2 regions of the Bradyrhizobium sp. ISRA430 genome follow, and region 2 is predicted to be linked to the other one. Evidence: riboswitches for the same ligand, from Rfam matches in the RefSeq annotation. Region 2 holds a riboswitch; the other holds the start of a gene.

Region 1 (7,159 bases), 1.3 Mb from region 2:
GATCTGTATTTCTCGGCCTATCCGAACGGCTTCTGGGCGTTCAATCCTCTGGCCTGGCAATTGCTTTTCGTATTCGGGGCCTGGTGCGCGCTCGGAGGTGCGCGGCGCATGTCGCGGATCCTGGCATCGCCTGTCACGACGTGGATCGCGATCGCCTATCTGGCCGCGGCGTTCTACGTGACGCTGACCTGGTACGTGCCGCAGCTCTCCCACTTCATGCCGAAGCGGATCGAGCAGTGGATGTACCCGATCGACAAGACCGATCTCGACGTGCTGCGCTTCACGCATTTCCTGGCGCTCGCCGCGCTCACGGTGCGCTTCCTGCCGCGGGACTGGCCGGGGCTGAAATCGCCCTGGCTGCGGCCACTGATCCTGTGCGGCCAGCATTCGCTGGAGATATTCTGTCTCGGCGTGTTCCTGGCCTTCGCCGGCCACTTCATCCTGGCCGAAGTCTCCGGCGGCCCGGCCATGCATGCGCTGATTAGTCTCTGCGGAATCCTGATCATGTGGGGCGTGGCCTGGGTGATTTCGTGGTACAAGCGCGTGGCTGACAAGAGCGGTACGAAAAGCAAAAACGCCGTCGGCAACGCCGATATGGCGGGAGGGGGCTGATGAAGGCGAAGGTTCTCCTGAGCCTGATCCTGCTATGCGGTGGCCTCGCCGCGCCGTCGGCGCGCGCGGAGGATGCTGCGCCGCCCGCTGCGGCCGTACCCCCATCCTGCGAGCTGCCGTCCTACCTGCTCACGACCGATAGCCAGCTCCACAAGGTCGCCGATACCGTCAAGGCCGGCAAGCCGCTCGAGATCCTGGTCATCGGCAGCCGTTCGACCACCATTCCGTCCTCGGAAAACAGCTCCTATCCCGCGCGCATGGAGGCGATCCTGAAGGAGATGCTGCCGCCGTCGGAGGCAGTGCACGTCTCCGTAGAAATACAGAGCAAGAAGACCGCCGAGGAGGCCGCCTCCACCTTCGTTAAGCTGATGGAAGAGAAAAAGCCTACTTTGGTCATCTGGCAGACCGGGACCGTGGATGCTATCCGATCCATCGATCCCGACGATTTTCGTGGCGCAGTCACCGAAGGGGTTGCTGCGTTGCAAAATGCAGGGGCTGACGTCGTCTTGATGAATTTGCAGTACAGCCCGCGAACCGAAACCATGATCTCGGTGCCGCCCTATCTCGACAATATGCGCGTGGTGGCCCAGGAGCACGACGTCCCGCTGTTCGACCGTTTCGCGATCATGCGGCAATGGAATGATCAGGGTCAGTTTGACCTATTCAGCCCATCGCGTGGCCCCGAACTGGCAAAGCAGGTCCACGACTGCCTCGGCCGGGCGCTGGCGCAATTCCTGATCGACGCCGCCCATCTTGGGCCGGTCCAGCAGCAAAATTGAGGTCTAGAGTTAATGAGTTCTCTCCGCCCTTTTTGCCTGTCGGCATGGCTCGCCGCGTCCACGGCGGCGCTGCTGCTGACATCTGCCTCGCTCTCGCCGGCGCAGGCGCAGGCCGCGCAGGCAACGCCCGCGCCGCAGCAGACGGCCAATAATCCTGCTCCCGCATCACAGTCCCAGACCACGGCGGCCGCGACCACGCAGCCGCCTGCCGAGCAGCGCGGCATCACCGCGCGCGCCATTGACAAGGTGAAGCAGGCGGCAAAGTCCGCGGGCGACATCTTCAACCGCGTGCCCTGCCTGCCGCCGAAGGGCGGCGCGAAGACGATGGGCTCGCTGCCGCATGTCGCGAACAAGCTGGTCGAGGGCAAGCCCGTCGTCATCGTTGCGTTCGGATCGTCGTCGACCGCAGGCTTCGGCGCGAGCTCGCCGGAGTTCAACTACCCGAACCGCCTCGCAGCCCAGCTTCGCCGGCACTATCCAACCGCCGACATCAGCGTCATCAACGCCGGCGTCGGCGGCGAGGACGCGCCCGAGATGATGAAGCGCCTTCAGACGGAGGTGATCGACCGGCATCCGGATCTCGTGATCTGGCAGGTCGGCACCAACGCCGTGCTGCGCAATCTCGATCCCGGCGAGACGGCGAAGCTCGTCGAGGACGGCATCGGCCGCATCCAGGCCGCCGGCGGCGCCGACATCGTGCTGGTCGACCCGCAATATTCGCCACAGGTCAATCGGCGCGCCGAGAGCGCCGGCAAGATGGTGAAGCTACTCGGTAAGGTCGCCGAGCTCCGTCACGTCGGCATCTTTCCGCGCTTCGAGGTGATGCGCGAGTGGCACGAGAAGCAGGCGATCCCGGTGGAGAGCTTCGTCATCGCCGACGGCCTGCACATGAACGACTGGGGCTATGCCTGCTTCGCCCAGCTCCTCGGCGACGACATCATCCAGTCCGTCGGTCAGATCAAGCTCGGCGTGAATGTGCCGGCGGACGTGCGGACGTATCGGCCGATGTAGGCAGAAGCGAGTAGGGAATCGCGAATAGCGAATAGGGATTCACCACTCGCCATTCGTACCTCACGCCTGCTCCAGCGCTGCAGTTGTAGGGTGGGCAAAGGCGCGCTCTTGGCGCGCCGTGCCCACCATCTATCGACAGTGTGATCGTGAATGGTGGGCACGCTGCGCTTTGCCCACCCTACGATTTGCGACTTCTCTGCGATCTCACGCCTTTTCCAGCGCCGCGGTGAGATCCTCGATCAGATCGTCCGCATGCTCCAGCCCCGTGGAGAAGCGGATGAAGCCCTCGCTGATGCCGAGCGCGGCGCGGTCTTCCGGCTTCAGGCGCTGATGCGTCGTGGTCGCCGGATGCGTGACGAGACTCTTGGCGTCGCCGAGATTGTTGGAGATCTTCGCGAGCTTGAGCGCGTTCAGCACGCGGAAAGCAGCCGCCTTGCCGCCCTTCACCTCGAAGCCGACCAGTGTCGAGCCGCCGCGCATCTGCTTCTTCACCAACGCCGCCTGCGGATGGTCGGCGCGGCCGGGGTAGACCAATCGCGAAATCTTCGGATGGCTCGCCAGCACTTCGGCGACACGGGCGGCCGTATCGGTCTGCGCGCGCACGCGCACGCCGAGCGTCTCCAGGCCTTTCAGCAGAACCCAGGCATTGAAGGGCGAGATCGACGGCCCGGTCTGGCGCATGAAATTGTGGATGTGTTCGGCGATGAAAGCTTCCGAGGAGAGGATGATGCCGCCCAGGCAGCGGCCCTGGCCGTCGATATGCTTGGTCGCGGAATAGACCACGACGTCGGCGCCTAGCGCGAGCGGGCTCTGCCAGATCGGGGTTGCGAACACATTGTCGACGACGAGCCGTGCGCCGCCCTTGTGCGCGATCTCGGCGATGGCGGGAATGTCGAGCACGTCGAGCGTCGGATTGGTCGGGCTTTCCAGGAAGAACGTCTTGGTGTTCGGCTTCAGCGCACGCTGCCACTGGTCGAGGTCGAGGCCGTCCACTAGCGTCGTCTCGATGCCGTAGCGCGGCAACAGGTCCTGCACGACATAGAGGCACGAGCCGAACAGCGCCCGCGAGGCCACCACGTGATCGCCGGCCTTCAGTGGCGCCAGGATCGCGGTGGTTACCGCGGCCATGCCGGTCGCCGCCGAGCGGGCGGCTTCGGCGCCCTCCAGCTCGATCATGCGGCGCTCGAACATGGCGATGGTCGGGTTGGAATAGCGCGAGTAGATGAAGCCGGGATCCTCGCCCTTGAACCGCGCCTCGCACTCCTCGGCGCTGCCGTAGACGTAGCCCTGGGTCAGGAACAGCGACTCCGACGTCTCGCCATATTGCGAGCGCAGAGTGCCGGAATGGACCAGGCGGGTTTCGGGACGATAGTTGGCAGGCGACTTCGACATAGGTACCTCCGACGTGACCACATGAGCGAAAATGGTCACAAAAAAACCGGCCTGGATATCTCCACTGGCCGGGATCACAGAGGTCCCCGGCCTGTTTAGCGACTTATTTAACGTGGCTGCAAGCCGGCCGGCTCAAATCACCACGGGATAAGTCATGCTCTTATTCTGCCGCGCCCTTCCCGTCAAGGCGTCCATCGGATAGCGGTAAAAGGTTCGTTTTTCCGCGTATCGGATGCGTTTTGACCCGAGTTGAGGACCACCGTTTGACGTTCACGGTTGCCGCCGATGCCAATGGTATCCTGCCCGACCGCATGATCGCGGCGATGGCGGATGACGGGCTCATCCTGCCCGCCTACGACTTCGTCGAAAGCCAGATCCAGCCCGCAAGCCTCGACCTGCGCCTTGGCGACATCGCCTACCGCGTGCGCGCGAGCTTTCTGCCGGGCCCCGGGGCCACCGTCGCCGAACGCATCGACGAATTGAAGCTGCACGAGTTCAGTCTCGCCGACGGCGCGGTGCTGGAGACCAACTGCGTCTACATCGTGCCGCTGCTGGAAAGCCTCGCGCTGCCGCCGGAGATCGTCGCCGCGGCGAACCCGAAGAGCTCCACCGGCCGGCTCGACGTCTTCACCCGCGTGATCGCCGACGGCACCCGCCGCTTCGACATGATCGGCGCCGGCTATCACGGTCCGCTCTATGCCGAGATCAGCCCGAAGACCTTTCCGGTGCTGGTGCGTGAGGGCTCGCGGCTGTCGCAGGTGCGCTTCCGCACCGGCGATGCCATCCTCAATGCCGATGAGCTCGATGCGTTGCATGCGGCCGAGCGTCTCGTCGACATCGATGAGGCCGATCTCTCCGGCGGTGTCGCCGTTTCGGTCGATCTCTCCGGCGAGAAGGGCGGCGGTTTCGTCGGCTACCGCGCCAAGCGCCACACCGGCGTGGTCGATGTCGACCGCCGCTCCGGCTACGCGGTTGAGGATTTCTGGGAGCCGATCTCGGCGCGTCCCGACGGCAACCTCATCCTCGATCCCGGCGAGTTCTACATCCTCGCCTCCAAGGAAGCCGTGCAGGTGCCGCCCGACTACGCCGCGGAGATGGTGCCATTCGATCCGCTCGTCGGCGAATTCCGCGTGCACTATGCCGGCTTCTTCGATCCCGGTTTCGGCTATGCCGGCGCCGGCGGGCAGGGCGCCCGCGCGGTGCTGGAGGTGCGCTCGCGCGAAGTGCCCTTCATCCTCGAGCACGGCCAGATCGTCGGCCGCCTCGTCTACGAGAAGATGCTGGCGCGGCCCGACGCGATGTACGGCCAGCGCATCGGCTCCAACTACCAGGCGCAGGGCCTCAAGCTATCGAAGCATTTTCGAGTGTAGCAACATCCTGCAGCAGCCCGGATGCAGCGAAGCGACATCCGGGATCTGGTGATCCCGCAGCTCGCTTCGCGCTGATGCGGGCGACTGTTTCGCATATTTCTCCGCTGTCATTCCCCGCGAAAGCGGGGAATCCAGTACGCCGCAGCTTCTCCGTATTCGTCACGGCCTCTGGAATACTGGATCGCCCGATCAAGTCGGGCGATGACACCGAATGTGCGTCAGGTCGCGAAGCGACATTCGGAACTCTCCCCACCAAATATCCCGGATTGCGCTGCGCTTCATCCGGGCTACATTTCGTGCGAGGTACCGAAATGACAGATCAACCCCAACTCGACGCAAGAATCCTCGACGACGTCGCGGATGCGCTGATCTATTCGGATCGCTCGGGCACGATCGTGCGCTGGAATCGGGCATCGAGCGCTCTGTTCGGCTTCTCCGCGGAAGAAGCGCTCGGCCAAAATCTCGATCTGATCATTCCCGAACATTTGCGCGCCGCGCATTGGAAGGGATTTGAGGCTGCGATTGCGAGCGGCGCGATGAAGCTTGCAGGGCGGCCGACGCTGACCCGCGCGTTGCATAAGAGCGGACGCAGGCTCTACATTGAGATGACGTTCGCGCTGGTGCGGGACGCCGGCGGCGCCGTGCAGGGGTCGGTGGCGATGGCGCGCGACGTGACCGAGCGGGTCGAGCGCGAGCGCGCCGCCAAGGCGGCAACGTCGCAAAATTCGTGATGCGGAATTGACGGGCAGCCGTGCAGGGCGCCCTGCATGCGCATCATGTTGCCTGCCACGAGGGGCAGTGACACACTCGATCAAAACAACGATCGGGAGTGAACATGGCCGCAGCTTTAGACTCCGCGCAGGAAGCCCAGTGGAAACGCTGGCGCGCCATCGCCGACCTCTACCACGCCTATTTCACTGGCCTCATCCTCACTGTGGTGACGCGGCGGGGCACGGCGGATGCTGCCGAATTCGTCTTCCGCGTGTTCAGGAGACAGCAGCAGGAGCGCTTCCTGCCCGGGCTCGAGAAGCTCGGGATCAATCATCTGCCGCCCGCGGTGGCGGCCGCGCAATATCACTATCTCTCCAACTGGATCGGCGGCGTGCACGTCGAATACATGTATGAGAGTGACGCTAAGGCCTGGATACGCTATCCGCCGCCGCGCTGGATCTGGAAGGGCACCGCGATCTGCGGCGTGCCGGGCGAGGTCTCGCGCGCGATGCTGCGCGGCTGGCACGCCAACAACGGCGTCGCGCTCGGCGATCTCCGGCTCGGCTTCGTCTGCACCAAGCAGAGCGTCGACGGCCAGGACGGGCTCGAAGGATACTATTACGAATACGATCATCCGCTCGAACTCGACCAGCGCCTGGTGTTCGCGCGGCATCTGGAGGCGCCGCTGTTCGATGCGAAGATGGCACCGGCCTTGCCGGTCGCAAGCTGGCCGAAGCCACGGCTGGAAAAGGCGCATCGCAACTACGCCATGGAATATGTGCGCACCGCCGCGCCCGTGATGGTGCAACTCTTCGGCCCGGAGGATGCCGGCTATCTGCTGCATCTCACCGGCAAGCTGATCGGCATGCAGTATTTCGACGAGGTCGCAGCGGCGCTGTCGGCAAGCCGTGGTGGCGCGGGCGAGTTCGCATCGTTCCTGCAAGCGCTATTCGCCGCGCAGGACGATGCCGAGGAGACGATGAGGTCCGAAGGCACGTTCGAAGTTCGCCAGCAGAGCTGGAAGCTGATGGACGACGTCGCCGACTATCATCCTGTATGCGCCAAGGTGCTGGAGGGCCTGTTCGGGGGACTCGCCGCCGGATGCGGCCGGCATATCGGCGTGCACATGCGCGCGGCTGGCGGTGGGCGGCCGCCGCTGGTGTGGACGATCGGCTAGCGAAGATTCGATCCGCAGGTTTCGCCTCTCCCCGCTTGCGGGGAGAGGCCGCAGCCCATCGAAGATGGGATGCGGGTGAGGGGGGCTTCCGCGAGTCCGTCAATTTA
Region 2 (7,159 bases):
CAGTGGCAATCGCAGGAGCCGGCCGCTTTCGCGGCCCAGTACCCCAATGGCGATCGTGCCGCCGCACTCAGCGGCGCGCGGGATGTGATGGCGTTCGTGCCGCCGATGGCGAAGTCGCCGCGGCACCTGATGCCGCACCCAGCCAAGGCCAAATAGGATTGCTTCCGTCCGTGAGCGCTGCGCGTTCTGAGGTGGGCCCGGCCGGATCCGATCGGCTGGGCCCATGCTCGTCATTTCTTGTCGAGCGCAGCGTGCGGCCGGCCGAAATCGGGCGCGGCCGAATCCTGGCCGATCTCGACGATGCCGCGGCGGATGGCGCGGGTGCGGGTGAAATGGTCGAACAGGGCTTCGCCGTCACCGCGCCGGATCGCGCGGGTGAGCTTTGCGAGATCCTCGTTGAAGGTGCCGAGCATCTCCAGCACGGCTTCCTTGTTGGCGAGGAAGACGTCGCGCCACATCGTCGGATCGGACGCCGCGATGCGGGTGAAATCGCGAAAGCCGCCGGCCGAAAACTTGATCACCTCGGATTCCGTTACCTGCGCCAGCTCGTCGGCAGTGCCGACGATGGTGTAGGCGATCAGATGCGGCAGATGGCTGGTGATGGCGAGCACGAGGTCATGGTGATCCGGCGTCATCACCTCGACCTTGGCACCGAGCGCGGTCCAGAAGCCGCGCAGCCGTTCGACGGCGGCGGTGTCGGTCCCTTCGGGCGGGGTGAGGATGCACCAGCGGTTGGTGAAGAGCTCGGCGAAGCCGGAGTCCGGCCCCGAATGCTCGGTGCCCGCCACCGGGTGCGCCGGGACGAAATGAATGCCTTGTGGCAGATGCGGCGCCATGTCCTTTACGATGGCGCCCTTGACCGAGCCGACATCGGAGATGATCGCGCCGGGCTTCAGATGCGCAGCGATCTCCTGCGCCACCGGCCCGCAGGCACCGACGGGGATGCAGAGGATGACGAGATCGGCGTCCTTCACCGCTTCCGCGTTGGTCGCCACGACCTGGTCGACGATGCCGAGCTCGACGACCCGTGCACGCGTCTTCTCCGAGCGTGCGGTGGTGACGATCTCGCCCGCAAGCCCTTGAAGCTTCGCAGCGCGCGCGATCGAGCCGCCGATCAGCCCGAAGCCGATCAGCGCGACGCGCTGGAAGTGCGGAAGCGCGCTCATTTGCCGGCCATGAACTCGCGCAAGGCTTCGACCACGAGGCGGTTGGCCTCCTCGGTGCCGATGGTCATGCGCAGCGCATGCGGCAGGCCGTAGTTCTTCAGCGCCCGCAGCACCAGGCCCCGCTTGGTCAGGAAGACGTCGGCGTCATCCGAGGTCCTGCCCTTGTCGGTCGGGAAGTGGATCAGCACGAAATTGGCAACGCTCGGCGTCACCTTGAGCCCGAGCTTGCCGATCTCCTCGGTCAGCCAGTTGCGCCAGGTCTCGGTGAACTGCTTCGACATCGCCTGATGCGCGGTGTCCTCGATCGCGGCGACCGCGGCGTACATCGCCGGCGTCGACACGTTGAAGGGGCCGCGGATGCGGTTGACCGCGTCGATGATGTGCTCGGGCCCGAACATCCAGCCGATGCGCAGCGCCGCGAGGCCGTGGATCTTGGAGAAGGTGTGCGTCACCACGGTGTTCTCGGTCGTGGCGACGAGCTCGATGCCCATTTCGTAATCGTTACGAGAAACGTAGTCGCAATAGGCGGCGTCGAGCACCAGCAGGATGTGCGAGGGCAGGCCGGCGCGCAGGCGCTTGACCTCGTCGAACGGCAGATAGGTGCCGGTGGGGTTGTTGGGATTGGCGAGCCAGACCAGCTTGGTGCGCGGCGTCACCGCGTTGAGGATGGCGTCGACGTCGGCAGTGAGGTTCTTCTCGGGCGCCACGATGTTCCTGGCCCCGTTCGCCATGGTCGCGATCGGGTAGACAAGGAAGCCATGGGTTGTCGAGATCGCTTCATCGCCATGGCTCAGATAGGTGTGGGCGAGCAGATTGAGGATCTCGTCCGAGCCGGCCCCGCAGATGATGCGGTTTGGGTCGAGACCGAAGGAACGGCCGATCGCCTCGCGCAGCACGCGCGAGGTGCCTTCCGGATAGTCCTCGAGATGCGTCGCCACGTGCGTGAAGGCCTCGATCGCCTTGGGCGAGGGCCCGAACGGCGTCTCGTTGGCCGACAGCTTGAACACCTTGCGGCCCGGCTCCGGCACCGGGCTCTTGCCGGGCGTGTAGGGCGCAATATCGAGAATGCCGGGATTCGGCACGGGGCGGGACATCTTGGACTCCGGATTGGCGGGGCGGCTCGCGATTTACGATTTCGTCCCGGTCGGGGCCACCGTATAGCGCGTTGCGTGGCTGCCGACGAGGGCCGTGGAGCGGACCGAGGCCCCCGCGTCGATCAGGGCTGCCTTGATCCTGTCGAGGCTCGTCGCCGCAGTGATCGAGATCAGGAGCGCCGCGCCGTCGAACGCGGTATCGGGCACCGCCACGATCTCGGCGAGCGGCGACAGGGCGCGTGCGATCTCGGCATTCCACCCGGACACGCGCACGCTGAACGTCTCGACCTCCGTCACCATGGCGCTGTCGGCGACGCGCGAGACCACGAACACCGGCAGCGCCGCCGGATGGTCAGCGCGCTCGACGAAGGGCAGCCGCGCGATGATTTTTGGCGCGCCAACTTCCTCCAGCGAGAGCCACCAAGGCGTGCGGCTGGAGGTCGCCGAGACCAGCGCCAGATCGCCCTTGGATTTCGCCACGGCCTCGACCGCCGCCTGCGCGCTGAAATGCGCGACGTAAGGAACAGTAAAGCCGAAGTGAAATCGCGCGGAATCGCGCATCGCGGGCTCGCTCACCGACACGTCGGCATGCACCGCGAACGGCGCCTGGACGTAGGTGAACGTCGAGATGATGACGCGCCAGATGCTCTCGACCGTGTCGAGCGGCAGGATGCCGCGATGGCGCTGGACGAGGTGGCGCATCATGTCGGCCTCGCGTGCGGGCCGGAAGGCGGAGCCCACCTCCTGGGTCTGCTTCACCTGGATCAGGCGGTCGATGATGTCGCCACGCTGCATCAGGAGGCGATGCATGCCCTCGTCGATCGCATCGATCTCCTTGCGCAATTCCTGCAACGATGGTGGCGCGGGCGGACGTTGGGACATATCTGTCAGGTGCTGTTGAGAGGCGGTCCAAGGCGGATCGGCAGGCCGGATCCGCTGCGGGTCAAGGTCCTGATTAGGCAGGATGGGCGGCGAAAGCAAAGAGAAATGACGGCCTTTTTGGCAGACCTAACGGGGACGAATTTGGTTAATCCGGACCGCGGCTTGACGAAAACCGCCCAAGCCAGTAGTTTTTGCCTGTTCCGTGGTCATTTGAGCCGGCCGGCTTGCAGCCACGTTAAAAAACTCGCTAAACAGGCCGGGGACGCATCCGATCCCGGCCGAACCTATCGTTCAGGCCGGGTTTTTCATGGCCTGATTTCAGCGGCGGCTCGCGAGGGCTGATCGCAAACGAGGTCGATGGTCAGAGATGGTTGGCGTCAAGTCGATTCCCAGTCCGGCGATCAGTGCCGACGACCGGTCGCATGAGGTGGATCATCCGAGCTCGGAGGTCGCGCATTTTGGCGCGGATCAGCCGCTGCCGCTCGATTGCGGCATCGATCTCTCGCCGTTCCAGATCGCCTACCAGACCTATGGCGAGCTCAACGCCGAACGCACCAATGCCGTTCTGATCTGCCATGCGCTGACCGGCGACCAGCATGTCGCCAACGTGCATCCGGTCACCGGCAAGCCGGGCTGGTGGGACACCTTGGTAGGCCCCGGCCGCCCGCTTGATCCGAGCCGATATTTCATCATCTGCTCCAATGTGATTGGCGGCTGCATGGGCTCGACCGGGCCTGCCTCAATCAATCCCGCGACCGGCAAGGTGTGGGGGCTGGATTTCCCGGTCATCACCATCCCCGACATGGTGCGCGCACAGGCCATGCTGATCGACCGGCTCGGCATCGCCACGCTGTTTGCGGTGGTTGGTGGCTCGATGGGCGGCATGCAGGTGCTGCAATGGACCGCGGCCTATCCGGGCCGCGTGTTCTCGGCGCTCGCGATTGCCTGCTCGACACGGCATTCGGCGCAGAACATCGCCTTCCACGAACTCGGCCGGCAGGCCGTGATGGCCGATCCCGACTGGCACAATGGCCGCTACACCGATCGCGGCCTCCATCCGCACCGCGGTCTCGCGGTGGCGCGGATGGCAGCCCATATCACCTATCTCTCGGACGCCGCGCTGCACCGCAAGTTCGGCCGGCGCATGCAGGATCGCGAACTGCCGACCTTCTCGTTCGATGCCGACTTCCAGGTCGAGAGTTACCTGCGTTATCAGGGCTCCTCCTTCGTCGAGCGCTTCGACGCCAACAGCTATCTCTACTTGACGCGTGCGATGGATTATTTCGACATCGCCGCCGACCACGACGGCGTGCTGGCGAAAGCGTTCACCGGCATCAAGACACGGTTCTGCGTGGTGTCATTCACCTCGGACTGGCTGTTCCCGACCTCGGAATCGCGCGCGCTGGTGCATGCGCTGAACGCGTCGAGCGCGCGGGTATCGTTCGCCGAGATCGAGACCGATCGCGGCCATGACGCCTTCCTGCTCGACGTCCCCGAATTCTTCGATATCTCTCGCGCCTTCCTGCAATCGGCAGGCAAGGCGCGCGGACTCACCAGCAAGGGCAGCTAGCGATGTCTGTACAGGAACTACTGCCGCTCAACGGCCTTGCCGCCGAGTACCCCGGCCATTACCGCGCCGACCATCTCTTGGTCGCCGAGATGGTCAAGCCGGGCTCGAAGGTGCTCGATGTCGGCTGCGGCGACGGCGACCTGCTTCAGCTTCTGGAGACCCGCGGCATCGACGGGCGCGGCATCGAGCTGTCGCGCGAGGGCGTCAACCGCTGCGTCGCCAAGGGGCTTGCGGTGGTGCAGGGCGACGCCGACGCCGATCTCGTCAACTATCCCGACGACGCCTTCGACTACGTGATCCTGTCGCAGACGCTGCAGGCGACGCGGCAGCCGCGGGTGGTGCTGGAGAATCTGCTGCGCATTGGCCACCGCGCGATCGTGTCGTTCCCGAACTTCGGTTACTGGAAGATGCGCTTGCAGCTCCTGATCGGCGGCCACATGCCGCGCACGGAGAACCTCCCGGCGACCTGGTATGACACCGCCAACATCCACTTCTGCACCATCAAGGATTTCGTCCAGCTCTGCGACGAGATCCACGTCAAGATGGAGCGCGCCGAGGCGCTCGACCTCTATGGCCATCCCTTGCGGGTGCGGCTGCCCTGGTGGGTGTGGAATCTGTTCGGCGAGCAGGGCGTGTTCCTGCTGAGCCGCGGCGGGAGGAAATAGTGTCTTCGTCCGCGCGAGCGAAGCTATCTGGTAGACCCTCACCCTGAGGAGCCGCGTAGCGGCGTCTCGAAGGGCGAGGCTACCAGCCGGGCCTTCCATCCTTCGAGACGCGCGTTCCGCTCCTCAGGATGAGGAGCTGATGCTACACTTCGTCATTGCTTCGCTGCGCTCGCAATGACGGAGTGCCTGGTGATGCGGTCGGACTAATTCGCCGGCATCGACCTCGGATCGCGCACCGGCCATCGCCCGGCTTCCACCAGCGTGACGAACCGCTCCACCGTCGCGTTGAACAGCGCGGGCTCCTCCAGATTGAGCACGTGGCCCGACTTCGGAAACATCGCGAGCCCGGCCGCCGGCAAATGCTGCTTCAGGAACAGGCTCGGCCCGACACACGGATCGTCCTCATCGCCACAGATGATCAGCGTGGGCGTCGCCACAGCCTTGATCGCATCCGTCATCGTGTAGATCGAGGGACGGCCGCCCTGGAATCCGCGCATCGTGTTGGCCGATCCCTTGGCGTCATGCCGTGCCAGCGCCGCGTAGAAATCGGCATGGCCGCGCGGGTCCTTCACCAGGAAGGGAATCCGGCTCGGCGCCTCGCGCGTGACCTTGGCGACCTCAATGGAGCCGAGCGTCTCGAACTGTTCGGCGTTGTCGCGGCACTGCTTCCGCCATGCCTCAAGGTTCTCGAGCTCCGAGCCGGAGCCGACGCCGGCGAGCGTCATCGACAATGCGCGCTCTGGCGCGTTGAGGCCGATCTGCAATGACGAATACGCCCCCATCGACAGACCGACGAGATGTGCGCGATCGATCTTGAGATGATCGAGCACGGCCAACGCATCGGTGTAGAAGTGCTTGTAGGTGTAGACATCGCCCGTCGGTACGTCCGACGGCGTATAGCCGCGCGCGGAATAGGTGATGCAGCGGTGGCCGCGCGAAAAGTAGCGCATCTGCGGCTCCCAATTGGTGTAGTCGGCCGCGAACTCGTGCAGAAAAATGATGGGCGATCCCTGGCCCGCTTCCTCGAAATAGATGCGGACGTCGTCCCTGGTCGTGGCGTGGGGCATTAACCTTTCCCTCTCATAAAGCCGTGCGAACAGGATCGCAGTTAATGCTGTCGGCAGCAATACGGCAGCCTCAGACCAGCAGCGACACAAAATCATCGCAACAATTCCGGAAGTGGCGTTTTGCAGCGCGGTGCGATGTCTTGTTCTTGCCACATCTAACGTTTTTACGGCCCGACGGATGTCGGCCACTGCATGGGCCGATGGGAATTGGGGGTGTCAACGTAGGATGAAGAATGCTTGAGTTGTTTGCGTACCGCCTGTCGCGTCTCGTCGTCGCGCTGGCTCTCCTCTTCGCGGCTGCGGCCGTGTTCATTTCTCCGGCGTCAGCACGGTCTCATCGTCATCACGTAAGCCGGCACGACTACGTGCATCACAGCGCACATTACGCCACCAGACATCACCGCTATCGGCACCTTGCGCGCGGCTCGCGCTTCGAGCGCGGCGCGGCGCAATTGCAGGCGCGCGGCCTCAGTGACACCCAAGCCAGCTATAATCCGAACGCCAACAGTGGCGGCATGGCTGTGAGCGGCAGCCTCAGTGGTGGATCGGGTCTCGTCTCCGAGGCGCGCCGCTATCTCGGCGGCAATCCGACCAGCCGCGGCAGCCTGTGGTGCGCGCGCTTCATGAACATGGTGCTGGAGCACACCGGCCATAAGGGCACCGGCTCCGACATGGCGAGCTCGTTCGCGCATTATGGAACGCGTGTTTCCGGTCC

Evidence for each region. A riboswitch is a leader RNA that binds a small molecule or an ion and turns the genes downstream of it on or off. The one in region 2 is predicted to bind S-adenosylmethionine.
Region 1: linked by a shared signal. The riboswitch ahead of MTX21_RS23650 (O-succinylhomoserine sulfhydrylase) and the one ahead of MTX21_RS29840 (homoserine O-acetyltransferase) in region 2 are both predicted to bind S-adenosylmethionine.

The regions. Positions count from the first base shown of each region.
Region 1 is NZ_CP094516.1:4,969,027-4,976,185, reverse strand. Features, by position in the region: gene MTX21_RS23665 (OpgC domain-containing protein) at 1-612, shown strand, start outside; gene MTX21_RS23660 (SGNH/GDSL hydrolase family protein) at 612-1,391, shown strand; gene MTX21_RS23655 (SGNH/GDSL hydrolase family protein) at 1,404-2,402, shown strand; gene MTX21_RS23650 (O-succinylhomoserine sulfhydrylase) at 2,607-3,794, opposite strand; SAM riboswitch at 3,869-3,948, opposite strand; gene MTX21_RS23645 (2'-deoxycytidine 5'-triphosphate deaminase) at 4,058-5,164, shown strand; gene MTX21_RS23640 (PAS domain S-box protein) at 5,476-5,895, shown strand; gene MTX21_RS23635 (hypothetical protein) at 6,000-7,052, shown strand.
Region 2 is NZ_CP094516.1:6,278,997-6,286,155, forward strand. Features, by position in the region: gene MTX21_RS29820 (hypothetical protein) at 1-156, shown strand, start outside; gene MTX21_RS29825 (prephenate/arogenate dehydrogenase family protein) at 231-1,166, opposite strand; gene hisC (histidinol-phosphate transaminase) at 1,163-2,260, opposite strand; gene MTX21_RS29835 (chorismate mutase) at 2,294-3,142, opposite strand; SAM riboswitch at 3,335-3,414, shown strand; gene MTX21_RS29840 (homoserine O-acetyltransferase) at 3,510-4,712, shown strand; gene metW (methionine biosynthesis protein MetW) at 4,715-5,377, shown strand; gene MTX21_RS29850 (alpha/beta hydrolase) at 5,581-6,444, opposite strand; gene MTX21_RS29855 (TIGR02594 family protein) at 6,678-7,159, shown strand, end outside.